Regions from separate parts of the Janthinobacterium sp. CG_23.3 genome, predicted to be linked through region 2. Evidence: predicted binding sites of a transcription regulator. Region 2 holds the regulator's gene; each other region holds the start of a gene.

Region 1 (2,202 bases), on a different contig from region 2:
CGCCACGGGTCAGGAACTCGCGGTCCTTGTTCAACGCGTCCAGCGCTTCTTCCAGCGAGGCGCAGACGGTCGGGATCAGCGCGTCTTCCTCGGGCGGCAGATGGTACAAATCCTTCGAGGCGGCTTCGCCCGGGTGGATCTTGTTCTGCACGCCGTCCAGGCCGGCCATCAGCAGCGCGGCGAAGCACAGGTACGGGTTCGCCAGCGGGTCCGGGAAGCGCGCTTCGACGCGGCGGCCCTTAGGATTGGCCACGTGCGGGATGCGGATCGAGGCCGAGCGGTTGCGCGCCGAGTACGCCAGCTTGACCGGCGCCTCGTAGCCTGGAACCAGACGCTTGTACGAGTTGGTGCCCGGGTTGGTGATGGCGTTCAGCGCCTTGGCGTGCTTGATGATACCGCCGATGTAGTACAGGGCGAAATCGGACAGGCCGGCATAGCCGTCGCCGGCGAACAGGTTCTTGCCGTCTTTCCATACCGATTGGTGCACGTGCATGCCGGAACCGTTGTCGCCGACGATAGGCTTAGGCATGAAGGTGGCGGTCTTGCCGTAGCTGTGGGCGACGTTCCAGATCACGTACTTCATGTTCTGGGTCCAGTCGGCGCGCTCGACCAGGGTCGAGAAGCGGGTGCCGATTTCGTTCTGGCCGGCGCCGGCCACTTCGTGGTGGTGCACTTCGACCGGGATGCCCAGCGATTCCAGGATCAGGCACATTTCCGAACGCATGTCCTGGAAGCTGTCCACCGGCGGCACCGGGAAGTAGCCGCCCTTGACGGTAGGACGGTGGCCGCTGTTGCCGCCTTCGATGTCCTTGCCGGTCGACCACGAGGCTTCGTCGGAACCGATCTTGACGAAGCAACCCGACATGTCGATTTTCCAGCGCACGCTGTCGAAGATGAAGAATTCCGGCTCGGGACCGAAGTAGGCGGTGTCGCCCAGGCCCGACGATTTCAGGTAGGCTTCGGCGCGCTTGGCGATCGAGCGCGGATCGCGGTCGTAACCCTTGCCGTCCGACGGTTCGATCACGTCGCACTGCATGAACAGGGTGGTCTCTTCCATGAACGGGTCGATGTTGGCCGTGTTGGGATCCGGCAGCAGGATCATGTCGGACGCTTCGATGCCCTTCCAGCCGGCGATCGACGAACCGTCGAAGGCGTGGCCGGATTCAAATTTATCCATATCGAAATGCGACACGGGAACAGTCACGTGTTGTTCTTTACCACGGGTGTCGGCAAAGCGGAAATCAACGAATTTCACTTCGTTGTCTTTTGCCATTTTCAAGACTTCTGCGGCTGTCATTGCCATGCGTATCTCCTAAATAAATGTGGGGTGAGCCGACCATGTCTTACTGGCTGATCATGCGGCGCCAAGCGAACATTGCGTGCGACCAAAACTCAATGAAATGATAGCAGATTCCATGCCAGCCCCGGTAGCCCGGGCAAATTGCCGAGTCCGCCGGCAAGCGCTTGAAAAGACAGCGGTATTTCCGCCTTCGTGAACTTTTTTGCACTACTTTGCGCCACATCAATAACGCACTAAAGAAGTGCAAAAAACGATTATCGCACTATCCTTGTGCGTTTTTTTCAAAAACGCCAAAAACGCATCGTTGCGGTGCATTGCGCCGGCCGCGACGAAGCGTCCGGCGCGCACTATAATCAAGCCATCCTTCTTCCACTCCGACCGGAGAAATACCATGAGCTTTGTCGCCGACATCCTGGGCGCCGCGCGCGCCCGCATCCAGCCCGCACCCTATGCGGGCGCCGTCACGCCGCAAGAGGCGCACGCGCTGCTGGAAGCGGACCCGACCATCAAACTGATCGACGTGCGCACCAACGCCGAGCGCGACTGGGTCGGCCGGGTGGATATTCCCGCCGCCCAGCACGGCGCGGTGCAATGGAGCACCTACCCGGGCGGCGCGGCCAACCCCGACTTCCTGGCGCAACTGGCCGCCGCCGCCGGCAAGGACGAGGTGCTGCTGTTCCTGTGCCGTTCCGGCGTGCGCTCGCGCCATGCGGCCAAGCTGGCCACCGAAAACGGCTACGCGCACTGCTTCGACATCCTCGAAGGCTTCGAGGGCGACAAGGACGAACACGGCCATCGCAAACACGTGGCCGGCTGGTGCAAGTGCGGCCTGCCCTGGCTGGGCGCGTAAACCATTCGAGGGTTTCGACTAATTCCATAAGGAAAGCTTGGTTTTACAATAA
Region 2 (2,202 bases):
CAACCCGCGCTTCGTGCTGCTCGACGAACCCTTCGCCGGGGTCGACCCGATCGCCGTCATCGAAATCCAGCGCATCGTGCGCTTCCTCAAGGAGCGCGGCATCGGCGTGCTGATCACCGACCACAACGTGCGCGAAACGCTGGGCATCTGCGACCGCGCCTACATCATCAACCAGGGCTCGGTGCTGGCCTCGGGCCGGCCCGACGACATCATCGCCAACGAATCGGTGCGGCGGGTCTACCTGGGTGAACATTTCCGCATGTAAATCCGATGAAACAATCCCTGCAACTGCGCACCTCGCAGCACCTGGCGCTGACCCCGCAACTGCAGCAGTCGATCCGGCTGCTGCAGCTATCGACGCTGGAGCTGCACCAGGAGCTTGAGCAGTTGCTGGGCGAGAACCCCCTGCTGGAACGCCTCGACGACCCGCTCGACCGCTCGCTGCGGCTGCTGGCGGACGGCGCGCTGAGCCCGACCGGCGCGCCGCCACAGGACGGCGCGGCGGCGCCGGGGCAAGATAGCGCGCCGGCGGCCGACGCCGAACCCGCGTACGACGGCGCCGAGCACGCCGCCGCCGACAACGGCGACAGCGACTGGAGCGAGATCGGCCGCGGCAAGGCGCCCGACGACGAGGATTCCCGGCCGCAGCTCGAAGCGAGCCAGCGCACGCTGCGCGAACACCTGATGGAGCAAATGCGCGTCACCGTGCAGCCGCTGCGCGACCGCGCGCTGGTCGAGTTGATCATCGACGCGCTCGACGACAACGGCTACCTCGAGGAGCCGCTCGACGAGATCCTGGCGCGCCTGCCGGCCGAGCTGGACGTCGGGGCCGACGAGATGCGCACCGCGCTGGCGCTGCTGCAAAGCTTCGACCCGGCCGGCGTCGGCGCGCGCAACGCCTCCGAATGCCTGGCGCTGCAAATCAAACGCCTGCCGCGGATCGCCATGGTGACGCGGCGCATGGCGCTGCTGATCGTCGAGCGGCACCTGACCTGGTTCGCCCAGCGCGACTTCAACAAGTTGAAAAAGGCCCTGCTGTGCGACGACGAGGACTTGCGCGAGGCGCAGACGGTGATCCGCCAGTGCAACCCGCACCCGGGCGCGGTGTTCGCCGCCGACGTCTCCGACTACGTGGTGCCGGACGTCGTCGTCAAGCGCGCGCGCAACGGCTGGCACGTCAGCCTGAACCACGAGGTCATGCCGCGCCTGCGCGTCAACGCCATGTACGCCAACCTGCTCAAGCAGGGCAAGGGCGAGGGGGCGATGGGCGCCCAGTTGCAGGAGGCCAAGTGGCTGATCAAGAATATGCGCCAGCGCTTCGACACCATCCTGCGCGTGGCCCAGGCCATTGTTGAGAGGCAGAAAAATTTCTTCTCGCACGGGGCGGTGGCGATGAGACCCCTTGTGCTCCGTGAAATAGCTGATACACTGGGTTTACACGAGAGTACTATTTCTCGGGTAACAACTCAGAAGTATATGCTGACCCCGCATGGCATGTTTGAGTTGAAATATTTCTTTGGTAGCCATGTCGCCACCGAAGCGGGGGGAGAGGCATCATCGACGGCGATACGGGCGCTTATTGTGCAATTGACAGGAGCTGAAGACCCGAAAAATCCTTTATCCGACAGTAAGATTGCGGACATGCTGGGAGAACAAGGCATGGTGATTGCGCGACGCACTGTTGCCAAATACCGGGAAGCGCTGAAGATCCCGCCAGTCAGTCTGCGAAAATCGTTGTAGTTTTACTTTGGTTCCTCTGCGCGCCAGAAGACCGGCGAAGGCACGAACCCGACATCATCTTTAGGAGTGTGTATGAATCTCACTATCAGCGGACATCATCTCGAAGTGACACCGGCCATCCGTGAATACGTACAAACCAAACTGGAGCGCGTGCAACGCCATTTCGATCAAGTCATTGATATTGCTGTCATTCTGACCGTAGACAATCTGAAAGAAAAAGATAAACGGCAAAAGGCCGAAATCAACCTGCGCATGTCCGGCAAGACCGTGTACGTGGAAAGCCTGTCGCAAGACCTGTACGCCGCCATCGACACCCTGATCGACAAACTGGACCGCCAGGTCATGAAGTACAAAACCAAAGTGCAAGAGCACGGTCACGAGGCGATCAAGCATCTGCCCGACACCTACGAAGCCGCCGCCGTCTAATCCGGCCCCCGCTTCCCACCCCGACTAAGGGCGCGT
Region 3 (2,202 bases), on a different contig from region 2:
GGTCGGAGCCGGCGCATACCGCCACCAGCCCCGCCAGCGGGCCGTTGTAGACGAAGCCCGGATCGTTTTTGCCCATCACCAGCGCCACCAGGGTGCCGCCGACCATCGCCATCAGCGAGTTCACCGCCACCAGGCCGTTCATGTTGTCGAGGGTTTGCGCGCTCATGACGTTGAAGCCGAACCAGCCCACCGTCAGGATCCAGGCGCCCAGCGCCAGGAAGGGGATGTTCGACGGCGGATGGGCGGCGACCGCACCGTCCTTCGTGTAGCGCCCGCGGCGCGCGCCCAGCAGCAGCACCGCCGGCAGCGCGACCCAGCCGCCCACCGCATGCACGACGATGGAACCGGCGAAGTCGTGGAATTTGTGGCCGAAGCTGGCCTGCAGCCAGCCCTGGACGCCGAAGCGGTCGTTCCAGGCGATGCCTTCGAAGAAGGGATAGACCAAACCGACCAGCACGGCGGTGGCCGCCAGTTGCGGATAGAACTTGGCGCGCTCGGCGATGCCGCCGGAGATGATGGCCGGGATCGCCGCCGCAAACGTCAACAGGAAGAAAAATTTGACCAGTTCGTAGCCGTTTTGGGCGCTCAGCGTTGCGGCGCTGCCGAAGAAGTGGGCGCCGTAGGCGATGCCGTAGCCGACGAAGAAGTAGGCGATGGTCGAGACGGCGAAGTCGACCAGGATCTTGACCAGGGCGTTGACCTGGTTCTTTTTGCGCACCGTGCCCAGTTCGAGAAACGCGAAGCCGGCGTGCATGGCCAGGATCATGATTGCGCCGAGCAGGATGAAGAGGGCGTCGGCGCCGTTTTTTTGTGCGTCCATGCTGAAGATTCTCCCAATAATTGTGCAGAATTAAATGACTGCTACAAACTAAAGCAAGATTCGTTCCATTTTGGTGCGGTTTGTGTAGTGGCTTGATACGTATGGGTAAAAATTGCGGCGGCCGGGCGGGGCGCGGGACGGCGCACCGTTAGCGTGCGGTTTTTCGCCCCGCTTTGGGGCGGGCGCGGCAGGTCCCCTAGGTCGGATTGGCAGAGCGTCGTCCGACGCCTAGCCGCTGCCGACGCCAGTCGGGTTGCGCCCGATGGGCTAACCCGACCTACGAATCACGCCTTCGGCTGGAAGCGGCGCAGGAAGTCGAGCAGCACTTGGGCGGCGATGTCGGCGTCGTCGGCGGTCATCGTTTCCAGCGGGTTGTGGCTGATGCCGCCGTTGCCGCAGCGCGTAAACAGCATCGCCACGTCGGTCACGGCGGCCATCGCCATGGCGTCGTGGCCGGCGCCGGAGGCCAGCTCGAAGCGCGGCAGGCCGGCCCGTTCGACCGCCTCGCCCAGTTGCCGCATCAGCCACGGCGCGCACGGCGCCGCGCTGGCCGAGACGATTTGTTTGACGTCGGCGTCGATCTGGCGCCGCGCGCAGATCGCGGCGATGCCGTCGAGGATGTCGGCCACGGCCGCCAGCCGCACCGCGTCGTCGGCGGCGCGGATGTCGAGCGACAGCTTGCAGGCGCCCGGAATGACGTTGACGGAGCCGCCCGGCACGTGCAACTGGCCGACGGTGCCGACCAGCGATGCGCCGCTGCCGCAGCGGCGCTCGACCAGCAGGACGATTTCGGCGGCGGCGGCGGCGGCGTCCTTGCGCATCGTCATCGGGGTGGTGCCGGCGTGGCTGGCCAGGCCGCCCAGCTCGACCAGGTAGCGCGAGCTGCCGTTGATGGCGGTGACCACGCCCAGCGCCAGGTCGCGTTCGAGCAGCACCGGTCCCTGTTCGATGTGCACCTCGACGTAGCCGAGCAGGTCGGCCGGGTCGCGGGCGATGGCCGGGATGGCGCCGACGTCGTGGCCGGCGGCGGCGATGGCCTCGCGCATGCTGACGCCGTCGGCGTCGGTTTGCTCCAGCAGCGACAGGTCGAAGCGGCCGGTGACGGCGTTGCTGCCCAGGAAGGTGCTCTTGAAGCGCACGCCTTCCTCTTCCGCGAAGCCGACGATTTCAAAGTGGAAGGGCAGCGTTTCGCCGCGCTGGTGCAGGTGCTGGACAATGGCGATCGGCAGCAGGATGCCGAGGCGGCCGTCGTATTTGCCGCCGTTGCGCACGGTGTCGTAGTGCGAGCCGGTCATCAGGGTTTTCGCCCCCGGCAGGGGCGACAGGTAGCGCCCGGCGACGTTGCCGACCGCGTCGATCCGCACCTGCATGCCGGCCGCGCG

Evidence for each region. The regulator sigma-54, encoded in region 2, starts transcription at its own class of promoters, with help from an activator protein. The targets are predictions, from matches to a motif close to TGGCANGNAANCTGCTTT.
Region 1: the regulator sigma-54 is predicted to act here: its motif matches at 1,404-1,421, upstream of glnA (type I glutamate--ammonia ligase).
Region 3: the regulator sigma-54 is predicted to act here: its motif matches at 871-888, upstream of ACFDR9_RS20180 (ammonium transporter).

What each region holds. Positions count from the first base shown of each region.
Region 1 is NZ_JBJXIB010000138.1:12,580-14,781, reverse strand. Features, by position in the region: gene glnA (type I glutamate--ammonia ligase) at 1-1,303, opposite strand, end outside; gene ACFDR9_RS23545 (rhodanese-like domain-containing protein) at 1,692-2,150, shown strand.
Region 2 is NZ_JBJXIB010000089.1:11,044-13,245, forward strand. Features, by position in the region: gene lptB (LPS export ABC transporter ATP-binding protein) at 1-265, shown strand, start outside; gene ACFDR9_RS19065 (RNA polymerase factor sigma-54) at 271-1,740, shown strand; gene hpf (ribosome hibernation-promoting factor, HPF/YfiA family) at 1,813-2,166, shown strand.
Region 3 is NZ_JBJXIB010000098.1:7,578-9,779, reverse strand. Features, by position in the region: gene ACFDR9_RS20180 (ammonium transporter) at 1-820, opposite strand, end outside; gene ACFDR9_RS20175 (allantoate amidohydrolase) at 1,105-2,202, opposite strand, start outside.